Alkalihalophilus pseudofirmus: one gene and its partner. The protein of the gene in region 1 interacts with the protein of each later gene in a pairwise test. Links are inferred from orthologs where the notes say so. Each region holds a gene or a part of one and is shown on either strand. Other genes may lie near its edges.

Evidence for each region. The genes of interacting proteins can lie anywhere in the genome.
Region 2: the proteins of rho (region 1) and nusG interact in binary tests that used the Escherichia coli proteins (3 or more experiments, as listed by UniProt). The link is inferred for Alkalihalophilus pseudofirmus from one-to-one orthologs.

Annotation. Positions count from the first base shown.
Region 1 is NZ_CP117835.1:3,873,758-3,882,112, forward strand. The notes cover bases 3,351-6,310. They hold rho (transcription termination factor Rho), read right to left. Parts: upstream 5,488-6,310; coding sequence 4,213-5,487; downstream 3,351-4,212. Other genes in these bases: PQ478_RS20205 (thymidine kinase), read right to left, coding at 3,351-3,378; PQ478_RS20210 (type B 50S ribosomal protein L31), read right to left, coding at 3,790-4,035; glpX (class II fructose-bisphosphatase), read right to left, coding at 5,770-6,310. Outside these bases: PQ478_RS20190 (FAD-dependent oxidoreductase), read left to right, coding at 1-316; PQ478_RS20195 (methyl-accepting chemotaxis protein), read left to right, coding at 431-2,182; PQ478_RS20200 (hypothetical protein), read right to left, coding at 2,227-2,691; more of PQ478_RS20205, read right to left, coding at 2,758-3,350; more of glpX, read right to left, coding at 6,311-6,735; murA (UDP-N-acetylglucosamine 1-carboxyvinyltransferase), read right to left, coding at 6,766-8,055; fsa (fructose-6-phosphate aldolase), read right to left, coding at 8,212-8,355. UniProt on the Escherichia coli protein: Facilitates transcription termination by a mechanism that involves Rho binding to the nascent RNA, activation of Rho's RNA-dependent ATPase activity, and release of the mRNA from the DNA template.
Region 2 is NZ_CP117835.1:121,377-127,038, reverse strand. Bases 1-2,965 are described here. They hold nusG (transcription termination/antitermination protein NusG), read right to left. Parts: upstream 1,768-2,965; coding sequence 1,234-1,767; downstream 1-1,233. Other genes in these bases: sigH (RNA polymerase sporulation sigma factor SigH), read right to left, coding at 2,623-2,965; rpmG (50S ribosomal protein L33), read right to left, coding at 2,310-2,459; secE (preprotein translocase subunit SecE), read right to left, coding at 1,843-2,037; rplK (50S ribosomal protein L11), read right to left, coding at 649-1,074; rplA (50S ribosomal protein L1), read right to left, coding at 1-570. Also shown: more of sigH, read right to left, coding at 2,966-3,270; PQ478_RS00615 (NYN domain-containing protein), read right to left, coding at 3,353-3,865; 23S rRNA (guanosine(2251)-2'-O)-methyltransferase RlmB, read right to left, coding at 3,867-4,616; PQ478_RS00605 (Mini-ribonuclease 3), read right to left, coding at 4,650-5,057; cysS (cysteine--tRNA ligase), read right to left, coding at 5,059-5,662. UniProt on the Escherichia coli protein: Part of the processive rRNA transcription and antitermination complex (rrnTAC). The complex forms an RNA-chaperone ring around the RNA exit tunnel of RNA polymerase (RNAP).

The DNA of each region.
Region 1 (8,355 bases):
AGGCCTATCCCTGAGGGAAGCTGAAGAGCTTCGTATCCCAACCGAAATTGTGGATGCAGAGATACCACATCACGCTACATACTACCCCGGCTCAGAAATACTGACCATTCGTTTGATGTACCAGCGTCATACCGAGCAGCTGCTAGGCGCTCAAATTATCGGCAAAGAAGGTGTGGACAAACGGATTGATGTGCTTGCAACTGCCCTTTACCACAAAATGACGATGGAAGACCTCGAAAATCTTGACCTGGCTTATGCCCCTCCTTATAACGGTGTATGGGATCCCGTTCAGCAGGCATCGAGGCGCAGAGGGTAAGAGTCCTGAATAAGGGCTCTCTTTTTTTGCGTTTATCTGTTTAACTTTTCTGAAAATAGTGCCGATATACTATATAATTAGTCCTGTAAAGGTTTACATAAGGGGGGTTTTATTGTGGTTAAATGGGTTAGGGATATGAATATTCGGCAAAAGCTCGTCATCATTACCTTACTGCTGCTCCTAGTTCCAAGCTTAATAATCGGCCTCACTAGCTACTTCACTTCAAAAACCAGCTTAGATGAGGTCGGAGCAACTAAAATTCAAAACAGTGTCTACATGACTGCCGAGCTTATTCGTATGGTGCAAACCGAGGTTGAAAGCGGGGCTCTAACGTTAGAAGAAGCGCAGGATCGAGTAAAGACCGCGATTCTTGGCGAGAGACAAGCTGATGGTACAAGGCCTGTCAATCCGAATATTGACCTTGGCGAGAACGGCTATATTATCGTGTATGACGAAGCCGGAACATTGGTTGCTCACCCTAATATAGAAGGTGAAAATTTATATAATGTTCAGGATGTGGAAGGGCAGTATTTCGCTCAAGAGGCGATAGAAGTCGCTCAAGCCGGCGGAGGCTTTACTCGTTATCAATGGGCAATGCCTAACGACCTTAATACAGTCGCACCGAAAATTATGTACAACCTTTATGACCCGAACTGGGGCTGGGTGATTTCAGGCGGTTCATATATGAGTGACTTTAACGCAGAAGCTAATTCTATTTTACGTAATATTTTAATTGTACTAAGCGTCTCCTTGCTCATTGGAGGACTCATTATCTATCTTTTTTCAAAGCTATTCTCAGAACGGATTATCCGGGTGGATCAGCAGGTGCAGAAGTTAGCAGATGGCCACCTAGAAAGGTATGACCAAGATCAAGGGTATAAAGATGAAATAGGTTCTTTATCTAAAAATGTTCACGTGATGACGAACCGTTTCCGTGAGATGATCAGTCAAATTTCTGATGCTTCTACTCAAGTGGCAGCAACATCTGAACAATTAACAGCCAGCGCCGAAGAGACAAGCCGGGCTTCAGAACAAATTACCGATTCCATTCAGGAGGTAGCTTCTGCAGGAGACGAGCAAGCTGCAGCTGCGAAACAAGCTAGACATTCCACCGCAGCTATTTTAGATAATATGAATCATATCTCGAGCAGTGTACAAGCAGTAAACGAGTCCGCTGCTGTAACGAGGGCAAAGTCAGAATCAGGTGGACAGGTTATTTTGCAGACAATTAATCAAATGAAGGTCATTGATGATAAAACCGATGAGATCCAAGGAGTCGTACACAGGCTCGGAAGCAAATCAAATGAAATTGAGACGATCGTTTCAATGATTACAGCCGTGTCACAACAAACAAATCTGCTTGCTCTAAATGCAGCCATTGAAGCTGCTCGCGCAGGTGAGCACGGCAGGGGGTTTGCTGTTGTGGCTGATGAGGTCCGAAAGCTCGCCGAACAGTCAAGCCAGTCTGCGAGCCAAATTAACCACCTAATATCAGATATCCAAAAAGACATTTCCCAATCGGTCATTTCTATGGAGGCGGGCAAAGCTGCCGTAAAAGATGGGAATGCTCTTGTAGATCAAGCAGGCACAGAGTTTAGCGATATTACCGCATCCATTAATGAGGTAACATCCCAATTTACAGACGTTACAAATGCCATTGAAGACATTAAAACAGCGACCGAAGAAATGGCTCAGGCGATTGAAGCAGCTTCGCATATTGCAGCGAGTTCTTCTGATTACTCACAAAATGTAGCGGCCTCTGCCGAAGAACAAAATGCTACTATGCAAGAGATCAGTGCAGCTTCCAACGTGCTGTCAGATATGGCAGAATCACTACAGGAATCCATTAAACAATTCAGGCTTTAGAGAGAAAAACCGCCCAAAGCGCAAAAGGCCTTGGGCGGTTTCCATTAACTTTCGTTTATATGCACTTGATATCTAGGTACTTCAAGTAAAAACGTACGCTTTAATTTATCAAGCTCTGACTGTTTCTCACTGTCGTTCAATCCTTTAGGTACGTGAACCGTCACCCAGGCATGATGACCAGCGATCATAACAGATCCAGGATTAAACGGTGATTCGTTTGCTACAACACGGCGCATTAATGATTGGTGATCTCCCAAGTCTTCATGATAATTATGAGCGGATCGGTAGCTGCTACCTGTTGTATTTAACTCTCCCATTTGATCAAATGTTTGAGATCTTCGAATCGAACCATAGTTAATCGGACCAGGACCCAAGAGACCGTATGTTACTCGCTCCGCGCTCGGATGCTGATTGTTGCTTTGTGCTTGAACTTCTGGCTCTTCAGGGTTGTTGCACCCTGTTACCAAAAACATTCCGGCCAAAACTCCCGCTAACCATTTTCTCTTCATGATGAGCACCTCCTGCAGCGAATCGCTGCATTTATAGGTTGCCCACATATCTTAAGTTACTCGTTGTTAGATTTGACCATGTTTCACAGCAGGGTCAGGTATGCGTGAAGGCTTATTTGGCACTTCATGACATGTACGGCAGCGAGGCTCGTATGCTTCTGATGCCCCAACTAAGATAATTGGATCGGTGTAGGAAGCAGGATTGCCATCAATTAAACGCTGTGTTCTGCTTGCAGGCGTTCCGCAAACCGGGCAGACCGCTTGAAGCTTAGTAACTTCCTCTGCTAATGCCATCAGCGGCATAATCGGCCCAAACGGCTCTCCTCGAAAATCTTGATCAAGACCTGCGCAAATCACGCGGATACCGCGGTTTGCCAGCTCATCTGCCACTGCCACAATTCCTTCATCAAAAAACTGTACTTCATCTACTGCTACTACCTGTGTCTCCGGCAGTACATGCTCAAGAATATCAACGGACATGCGCACTGGCATCGCACACACCTTTGTTCCATTATGGGAAACCACTTCTTCCTCACTGTAGCGGTTATCAATCGCTGGTTTAAATACTTGTACTTTCAGCTTCCCAAAGCTCACTCTTCTTACCCGGCGAATAAGCTCTTCTGATTTTCCTGAGAACATACTTCCACAGATTACTTCTAAACGGCCTTCATGCCCCGTCACACGCATAGTTTTCCCCCACCTTACAACAAATAATCTTTAACCTGCTTGTCTAAAGATCAATTGATCCCTTGATCATAGCATCTCAATTTATTTAAACATTCATTTTGACATGTAATGGATTTTCAATTTCATTTTTAGATATGCCGATTGAACGGATTGCGCCGGTTCAGACGATAATTGGGTTGGTTGAAGCGCTGTATGCGCCATTTATACTCGCTTTTGCGTTAATTGACCAGCTAATTGCATCACTCTGTGCTGATTGCGCCGGTTCACGCTATTATTGCGTCGCTTCGCAATTGTTATGCGTCTATTCCGCTCATAATTACGCCCATTCAGTCCGCGCAAATCCCGCTTTAGCCGCACCAGGTGCAAAAAAAACAGGCAAGTGCAGTGCGCTTGCCTGTTCGCATATCCAGTTTACTTCATGTTGTATTTCTTCTTGAAACGATCAACACGTCCACCAACATCGTTAAGCTTCTGCTTACCAGTGTAGAATGGGTGCGAATCTGAACTGATCTCAACTTTTAGAAGCGGGTATGTGTTACCATCTTCCCACTCAATTGTTTCAGCAGAACCTTTAGTAGAACCGCTTAGAAACTTAAAACCAGTACTTGTATCCATGAAAACCACTTTTTGATATCCTGGGTGAATACCTTGTTTCATTGATTTCATCTCCTTCCGCCCTGAATCTCTTCGAAACAGAGTTATCTAATCACACATGACGAAATTATATCAAGCCAAGCCTTGTTTTGCAACTGTATTTTCGATGATTTTATACGTTGTTACGCACGATTCTTCATAAAACCGCATCATAGCAGTTTTCTGCATCATCCATTTACATTATTTTCTTCGGCTCGCACCTGACATATCTTTTTCCATTTCACTGAAAAAGTCAGCATTCGTCTTCGTATCTTTCACCCGCTTAATGAATTGATCGACAAAATCATGCGAATCATTCATTGTCTTACGGATCGCCCATAGCTTGTCTAACTGATCTTTTGGCATAAGAAGCTCTTCTTTTCTTGTACCCGAACGGCGGATATCGATTGATGGGAAGATACGGCGCTCAGCCAATTTACGATCAAGATGAAGCTCCATGTTCCCTGTTCCTTTAAACTCTTCATAAATGACATCATCCATGCGCGATCCTGTTTCTACAAGAGCTGTAGCAAGGATGGTTAAGCTTCCGCCTTCTTCAATATTACGCGCAGCACCGAAGAAACGTTTAGGACGATGGAACGCAGCCGGGTCAATACCACCGGATAACGTACGTCCGCTTGGCGGGATGACTAAGTTATAGGCACGTGCAAGACGAGTGATGCTATCCATTAAAATGACAACATCTTTACGATGCTCAACCAAGCGCATCGCGCGCTCAAGCACAAGCTCAGCAACTTTAATATGATTTTCCGGAACCTCATCAAATGTTGAACTGACGACTTCGCCTTTTACCGAACGCTCAATATCGGTTACTTCCTCAGGGCGTTCATCAATTAACAGTACGATCAATTCCACATCAGGGTGGTTCTCAGCAATACTGTTGGCTACTTCTTTCATAAGAGATGTTTTACCAGCTTTAGGAGGTGCAACAATCAATCCACGCTGCCCGAAACCTACAGGAGAAATCATATTAATGATACGAGAAGATACTCGGCCTGGAGCTGTCTCAAGTTCAATTTTTTGTTCAGGGTATAAAGGTGTTAAGGCAGGGAAATGAGGACGTTCCTTCGATGTTTCAGGTGCATCACCGTTTACTGCTTCTACATGCAGAAGTCCGTGGTAACGTTCGTTTTCCTTTGGAGGTCTTACTTTACCGGATACCTTGTCTCCGTTACGCAAGTCGAACCTGCGAATTTGAGAGGCTGAGATATAAATATCTTCAGAACTTGGCATGTAATTAATTGGTCTTAAAAATCCAAAGCCTTCAGATTGAATGATCTCAAGGACACCTTCCATAAACATCAAACCATCTTTTTCAGCTTGGCCTTTTAAAATCGCAAAAATAAGTTCACGTTTAGTAAGTTTACTATAATAAGAGACTTTGTATTGCTTAGCTAACTCATAAAGCTCTTTTAGCTTCATTTTTTCTAAATCTGCAATATTGACACTGCTCATTATTCCACCACACTCTAATCATAATAAAAAGTAAGATCCTTTTTAGTAGGTTGTAGTAGTATAAGTAAAAGATCCGTACTTTTTTTCGAACTAATAAAAATACTTTGTTCTATTACATTAATATAAATTACATCAATATAAATTACATCAATATAAATACTTGTATCATTGTACCCCATTAGATCAAATATATTCAAGGAACATTTTCCTAACAAATAGTCGGTAGGAAGCGTAGAGATAAAGAATGAAAGCTAGACATGCGTCTAGCTTTCGTCACTATGTTTATTTAATAACAAGGCCTGGCTTCTTCTTCATACTGTGTGTCCCATCGACAAAACGGACTGTTCCGGACTTTGCACGCATAACGAGTGATTGTGTTGTTGCACGGCTTCCCTTATAGTAAACGCCTTTTAATAACTCGCCATCAGTTACACCTGTTGCAGCAAAAATACAATCGTCCCCTTTAACGAGGTCATCCATCAAAAGGACTTTGTTAAAGTTTTCAATTCCCATCTTTCTGCAGCGTTCTTCTTCTGCTTCATTTTGCGGGAGAAGGCGGCCTTGCAATTCGCCTCCAAGGCATTTTAAGCCTACTGCAGCAAGAACTCCTTCAGGTGCTCCTCCTGAACCAATCAATAAGTCTACACCTGTATCATCAAAGGCTGTATTAACAGCAGCTGCAACATCACCATCCGGAAGCAGTTTAATACGGGCTCCTGCTTCGCGAATCTCATGAATGATTCTCGCGTGACGTTCACGGTTTAGAATCGTTACAACGAGATCCTCAATATCTTTATTTTTGGCACGAGCAACAGCCTTTAAGTTATCGATAATCGGAGCGTCGATATCAATTTGGCCGACAGATTCCGGTCCGACTGCAATTTTATCCATGTACATATCAGGTGCATGCAGAAGGTTGCCATGATCAGCAACCGCAAGAACAGCTAGTGCGTTCCATTGACCTGAAGCAACGATATTTGTACCTTCAAGCGGATCGACTGCTACATCCACACGCGGGCCATAGCCATTACCAAGCTTCTCCCCGATATAGAGCATAGGAGCCTCATCCATCTCTCCTTCCCCAATGACCACTGTTCCTTTCATTGGGATTGTATCAAATACATCTCGCATTGCTTCTGTTGCTGCACGATCCGCTTCTTCTTTATTGCCAAGACCCATCCAGCGGCCTGAAGCAAGAGCCGCGGCTTCTGTGACGCGGACCAGCTCCATTGATAAACTTCTCTCCATCTCTACCCTCTCCCTTATTGCATCTTCCGTCTAGCTTTTTACTTGATCCATCTCATCTTCTGTTAACTTTTCACGCCATAGCTTTGCTCCTAAGCCGAGCAGCTTTTTCTCGAGGTTTTCATAGCCGCGGTCTACATGTTCAAGACCTGAGAGCTCTGTTACACCTTCAGCTGTGAGGCCTGCTACAACAAGAGCAGCGCCTGCGCGAAGATCACTTGCCCGCACTTTTGCGCCTTGAAGCGGCGTTTTCCCATTAATAATGGCTGAGCGTCCTTCTACTTTTACATTAGCTCCCATTCTTCTTAACTCATCAATATGCTTAAAACGGGCATTATAAATAGTATCAGTTACAATACTTGTTCCGCTTGCTTGAGTTAAAAGAGTGGTGAATGGCTGCTGCAGGTCAGTCGGAAAACCTGGGTAAACAAGCGTTTTTATATCAACGCCTTTTTTCTCCCCTGTGTTATGGATCAAAACTTGATCATCATTCGTTTCAACCGAAACACCCATCTCGCGCAATTTTGCGATAAGAGAATCGACATGATAAGGAATAATGTTGTCAATGATCACCTTTTGTCCGATTGCTGCTGCGAGGATCATATACGTGCCTGCCTCAATTCGATCTGGAATAATCGAATGGCGGCATCCTTTTAGAGAATCGACTCCATCAATACGAATCACATTCGTTCCTGCACCTTTAATTTTAGCGCCCATGCTCGTAAGCAATGTCGCCACATCAATGATTTCAGGCTCTTTGGCAGCATTCTCAATGATCGTCTGTCCTTTTGCCCGTACGGCTGCCAGCATAATATTAATTGTTGCTCCGACACTGACAACATCTAAATATATCCGTGCACCGCGAAGCTCGTCAGCCCTCAGATAAATGGCTCCCTGCTCATTGGTTACACGTGCACCAAGTGCTTCAAACCCTTTAATATGCTGGTCAATCGGACGAGGCCCAAGGTTACATCCTCCAGGCAGGCCGATTACAGCTTTGTTAAATTTACCAAGCATAGCTCCCATTAAATAATAAGAGGCACGCAGCTTCTTCACTTTGCCGTTTGGAAGCGGCATGGCAATCATATTTGACGGATCAATTTTAATCTCTTGGTCCGCAAGCGAAAGCTCCACCTCTCCACCAATTTCACGCAGTAAATCCCCTAAAAGCTGGACATCTGAAATGCCAGGTAAATTATCAATGGTAACCGGCGTATCTGCTAAAATAGCCGCCGGGATTAACGCGACTGCACTGTTTTTTGCACCACTAATCTGTACGGTACCCTCAAGCGGATGACCGCCTTCAATCATAAGTTTTTCCATAACCGCATCCCTTCCAACCATACTCACGATTACTAGATAGACGTATAGTTACGTTTGTATCCATTATACCCAAAGATAGGAAAAAGTAACGAAGTGAGTTGTCACATTTTAACGATTTATACCGTTTGATGTCACGAAAATCAGGCCTGTTGTGAATTAGCGATTATTCCAATCTGCTAAAAACTTTTCAATTCCTTGATCTGTTAACGGATGCTTTGTCAGCTGCTTGATCACATTAAAGGGAATTGTTGCAATATGCGCACCGCGCGCTGCCGCTTCTGTTACATGGACCGGATGGCG
Region 2 (5,662 bases), 3.8 Mb from region 1 along the record:
GATTGGTACGTGGATGTTACCAGCTTTATCAACACGGTATTCTACTTTACCAGCCTTGATTTCATTAACAGCTTTTTGAACATCAAATGTTACTGTACCAGTCTTAGGGTTTGGCATTAAGCCTTTTGGTCCAAGAACACGACCAAGCTTACCAACTTGTGCCATCATGTCAGGAGTCGCTACGATTACATCAAACTCGAACCAACCTTGGTTGATCTTGTTGATGAAATCCTCATCACCTACATAATCAGCGCCAGCAGCTTCAGCTTCTTTCGCTTTTTCACCTTTAGCAAATACAAGAACGCGTTGAGTTTTACCTGTTCCGTTTGGAAGAACAACAGCTCCACGGATTTGTTGATCTGCTTTCTTAGGGTCAACACCTAGACGTACAGCAACTTCAACTGTTTCATCGAATTTAGCTGTAGCAGTTTTCTTTACTAATTCAATTGCTTCATCAGCAAGATATGCCGCATCGCGGTCTACCAGCTTTACAGCATCTTGATATTTTTTACCTTTTTTAGCCATGCTAATTTCCTCCTCGAATGTGGTTTTAGCGGTAGTACCTCCCACTATTAAAGGTTGCGAACCTAAAACTTAGGTAAAGAGGGGTTTCCTCATCGCAACCTCCATAAAAAACAATGTTACAAATTAGTCTTCAATCACGATACCCATGCTACGTGCAGTACCTTCAACCATACGCATAGCTGCTTCAACATCAGCTGCGTTTAGGTCTGGCATCTTCGTTTCAGCAATCTCGCGTACTTTATCACGCTTAACTGTTGCAACTTTCTTAATGTGAGGCTCACCAGAACCTGACTCGATACCAGCAGCCTTCTTAAGAAGAACAGCAGCAGGCGGAGTTTTAGTGATGAATGTAAACGAACGGTCTTCAAATACCGTAATTTCTACCGGGATGATAAGACCCGCTTGATCTGAAGTACGAGCGTTAAATTCTTTACAGAATCCCATAATATTAACACCTGCTTGACCTAATGCAGGACCAACCGGCGGCGCTGGATTAGCTTTACCAGCAGGAATTTGTAATTTAACCATTTTAATTACCTTTTTAGCCACGTGACACACCTCCTTAGTCCGTGATGTGGTTATCCGGGTGTCTACACCCTCCCACTCAAAAAACGGATGCAATCATGCACCCGATGGTTCATGTAGTAAAACCATTATCAAACATGAAGATTTTATCACCTTCAGAGATAACTTTCAAGTTTTTTTGAATTAAATCTTTTCAACTTGATCAAATTCAAGCTCTACCGGGGTTTCACGACCGAACATATTTACATGCACTTTAATCTTTTGCTTGTCCAAATAAATTTCTTCAATCGATCCGATAAAGTTAGCAAATGGACCTTCCTTCACCTTAACTGATTCTTTTAATTCAAAATCAAGATCAGCTTTAGGCTCACTTACACCCATTTGTTTCAAGATCGCTTCTGCTTCTTCAGGTAATAACGCTGTAGGTTTTGAACCCGCACCCGAAGAGCCGACAAAGCCAGTTACTCCAGGTGTGTTACGTACAACATACCATGAATCGTCTGTCATGACCATCTCAACAATAACATAACCAGGAAATACCTTTTTTGTCACTTGCTTCGTTTTCCCGTTTTTCACTTCTGTTTCTTCTTCAACAGGAACAAGCACTCGGAAAATTTTGTCAGTCATATCCATTGACTCAACACGTTTTTCCAAGTTTGCTTTTACTTTATTTTCATAGCCTGAATACGTATGAACCACATACCAATTTTTCTCCATGTTTAATAGGACGGTTTTGTCCTTCCCTCCTTCTCTCAACCATACTTAACCAAGACTGAAAGCTATCCAGCTGGTTTATCCGAGCAATAAACGAACAACAGAAGAGATTCCGTAGTCTACAATTGCAAAGAAAACAGTAATAAACGCAACCGTACCAAGAACCACCCAAGTGTAGCGAGTTAATTCTTTACGAGTAGGCCACGATACACGTTTCATCTCAAGTACGACATCTTTAAAAAACTTACCAATGTTCTTTTCGCCGCCAGCCATGGCAGACACCTCCAGCACCAATCAATATAGACAAATAAATGCGTATCTATTCCGAAATTGTTTATGTCAGCACATAAACAAGACCAAACCAACGTCCCATCCATAGGCAAAGCTTGTCTTATTTTAGAGGCTTTACCGTGAAGCAAAACTTTTCACCTTTGTCTTTTTATTTCTATATCCGCTCAAGTTTTTATATATGGTTAATATATCTGCTTAAGTTTCATCCAAGCTAAGGTGTAAAAAAAGCCAAAAAAAGAACCGCTCCATCTGTATTACTTGGTTTCACGATGAAGAGTGTGCTCATTGCACAACTTACAGAACTTCTTCACCTCAATGCGGTTAACGTGAGTTAGTTTATTCTTTTGGGTTGTATAATTTCTTGAATGACAAATCTCACAGGCTAGTATTACTTTATTACGCATCAGGCACCTCCGTACAGCTGTATACACACTCTTTAACTGTAGCATAGCAACTATTAAGTGTCAATTGCTTCTAGTGATACCAACTGATTGGCTGATAGATTCACCACCTGGCATCCTACAAGAAAAAGAACCTGGTTGACATAGAACCAGGCTCTATTGCTCCTTATAGCGTAATACCTTTTAACTCTACATAACGCTCTAGCTTACGCTTTACACGCTGCAGGGCATTATCTATTGATTTTACATGACGGTTCAGATCTTCAGAAATTTCTTGATAGGATCTTCCATCGAGGTAGTGCATTAACACTTGTCGCTCGAGTTCACTTAAGATTTCTCCCATTTTAAGCTCGATATCTTCAAACTCTTCTTGGTTGATTAATAGATCTTCTGGATTGGTTACTCGACTTCCACAGATTACATCCAATAATGTACGGTCTGACTCTTCATCATAAAGCGGCTTATCAAGTGAAACATACGAGTTAAGCGGAATATGCTTTTGTCTCGTAGCTGTCTTGATTGCGGTAATGATTTGACGGGTAATACATAGTTCTGCAAATGCCTTGAATGATGCAAGCTTGTCCCCTTTAAAATCTCGGACAGCTTTATAAAGACCTATCATACCTTCTTGGACAATGTCCTCATGATCTGCTCCTATCAAAAAATACGACCGAGCTTTTGCTCGTACAAAATTCTTGTACTTGTTGATCAGAAACTCAAGAGCACCACTATCCCCCATACGCACTTGTTCCACTAACACATCATCATCAACTTGATCATAACTGAGCTTTGTTACCGTTTCTTGAAGGTCCATGTGCACGACAATCCCCCCGACCTTGGATGTTGTCCAAATTATACGATAATTATATAGCACAGATTTCCAGCCGGTCAACCACTCATCTGCCGCCTCGACGCCATCTTTCAAAAATTTCAATCATTTCTTCATTTAGCGGCAGTTTTGTCGAATCTCGCTTTTTTCGTGTAGTTTCGACACTTTCTTCAATCCCTTTATCTGCCACTTCAAGTTCAATTAATAACTCTCTGGCTGACTTCCTTAATGCACCGCTTCCAAAGATTAGTGATTGCTCTGTAAAGTCAGAAGTAGCTACATGAATTCGTGTATCAATTTGTTTTAGATCAAGCACAAGTCTCTCAATTCGCTCATCTGCAGTTTCATTTTCTTTCGTATAGATCACATCCACACGGTAGTTAAGATACTGCTTCCCAATTCCTGCAACCATATGAGCATCAAAGATGACCTTCACCTCATACCCAGTAAAAGCTTGATACTCAGCCATCCGCTCAACGAGACGATCACGCGCCAGAGCGAGATCACGATCCTTTAATGCTCTCAGCTCCGGCCATGCTCCAATCATGTTGTAACCATCTACAAGGAGAATATCTTTCATTTTACTTGTTTCCTAATGGATGACGTCTTCTATACACTTCATACATCAAAAGGCTCGCTGCAACAGATGCATTAAGAGAGGTAACTTGTCCTACCATTGGAATCTGAATCAGAAAGTCACATTTTTCTTTAATTAAGCGGCTGATTCCTTTCCCCTCGCTTCCAATAACTAACCCAATGGGCATATCAAATGAAGCTTGACGGTAATCAGCACTCCCTTTTGCATCTGTGCCGGCAAACCATAAGCCTCTCTTCTTCAAATCATCCATCGTTCTTGCAATATTAGTTACGCGTACAACCGGGATATACTCAATCGCACCGGTTGAGGCTTTGGCAACTGTCTGCGTGAGGCCTACTGCACGGCGCTTTGGAATAATAATTCCGTGTGCTCCTGCGGCATCAGCTGTCCGCATGATAGAGCCTAAATTATGAGGATCTTCTATTTCATCTAGAATAAGAAAGAAAGGCTCTTCCCCGCGTTTTTCGGCAAGTGCAAACAAATCATCCATCTCTGCATATTCATAGGCAGCAATCGAAGCAACAACCCCTTGGTGATTGGAGCTGTCTACTAGCTGCTCAAGCTTTTTCTTTGGAGCATTTTGGATTAGGACGCCTTGCTCTTTTGCCAGCTGTACAACCTTAGTCATTTGTCCTTTATTGGACCCCTCTGCAATCCAAATTTTATTAATAGCATGTCCTGCGCGAAGAGCCTCAATGACCGGATTTTTCCCTAAAATAAACTCCTGTTTCATACTCTCACGCCTCCTTCCATTTACTTTTATTATTTATTTTTCATCCAATATAGCAACGACCTTTTCCATCACTTGATCTAATCGTGCATTCTCACCTTGTAAATAAAGATAGCCTAGTACAGCCTCAAACCCGGTAGAATAGCGATACGTATTAGCATCAGTATTCTTAGGGATCGAGCCTGACTTTGCATTGCGGCCGCGCTTTAGCACGGCCTCTTCTTCCGTTGTAAAAAATTCTTCATCTAATAATGAGTAAACCACTTTTGCTTGTGCTTTAGCTGATACAAAGCGTGTCGCTTCTACGTGCAGCCGATGCGGCCTTACTTTACCTTGCGCAATAAGATAGTAACGAATATACATATCTAATACCGAGTCGCCCATATAGGCAAGCGCTAATGCATTAAGCTGTGTTAAATCTGTATTCGGTTCTATTAATTTCATCTTAACCTCGTTTCCACCTAACACCTTGCGCAGTGTCTTCAAGCAAAATACCTTGATCCTTCAGCTGATCGCGAATCTCATCTGCACGCTTAAAGTTACGCGACCTGCGAGCTTCATTTCGCTCTTCAATCAAGGCTTCTATTTCTGTATCTAAAAGTTCTGCTTGGGTACGCACTACAATCCCTAGTACATTTGCTAACTCATCAAATAAAGCGATGAATGCATGCAAGACTTCTTTAGATGTTTGTTCTTCACGCAAGTAACGATTCGCCTCTTTAGCAAGGTCAAACATTACCGCAATGCCGTTTGCGCTATTAAAATCATCATCCATTTCCTTAATAAACGTTTCTTTCAGCTGCGAGATTTTCGTTAACCATTCTGCTTTCTCTCCGTAATCAGCCGATTCTCCTAAGCGGTGTTCTAAACTTGAAACAGCTGTGCGAAGACGCTCTAATCCATTCTTAGCTCCATCTAGCAGTTCGTCGCTGAAATTAATCGGGCTGCGATAGTGAGCAGTCAGCATGAAGAAACGTACGACTTCTGCAGAATGCTGTCGAATAATATCATGTGCTAAAACAAAATTACCGAGTGATTTCGACATTTTC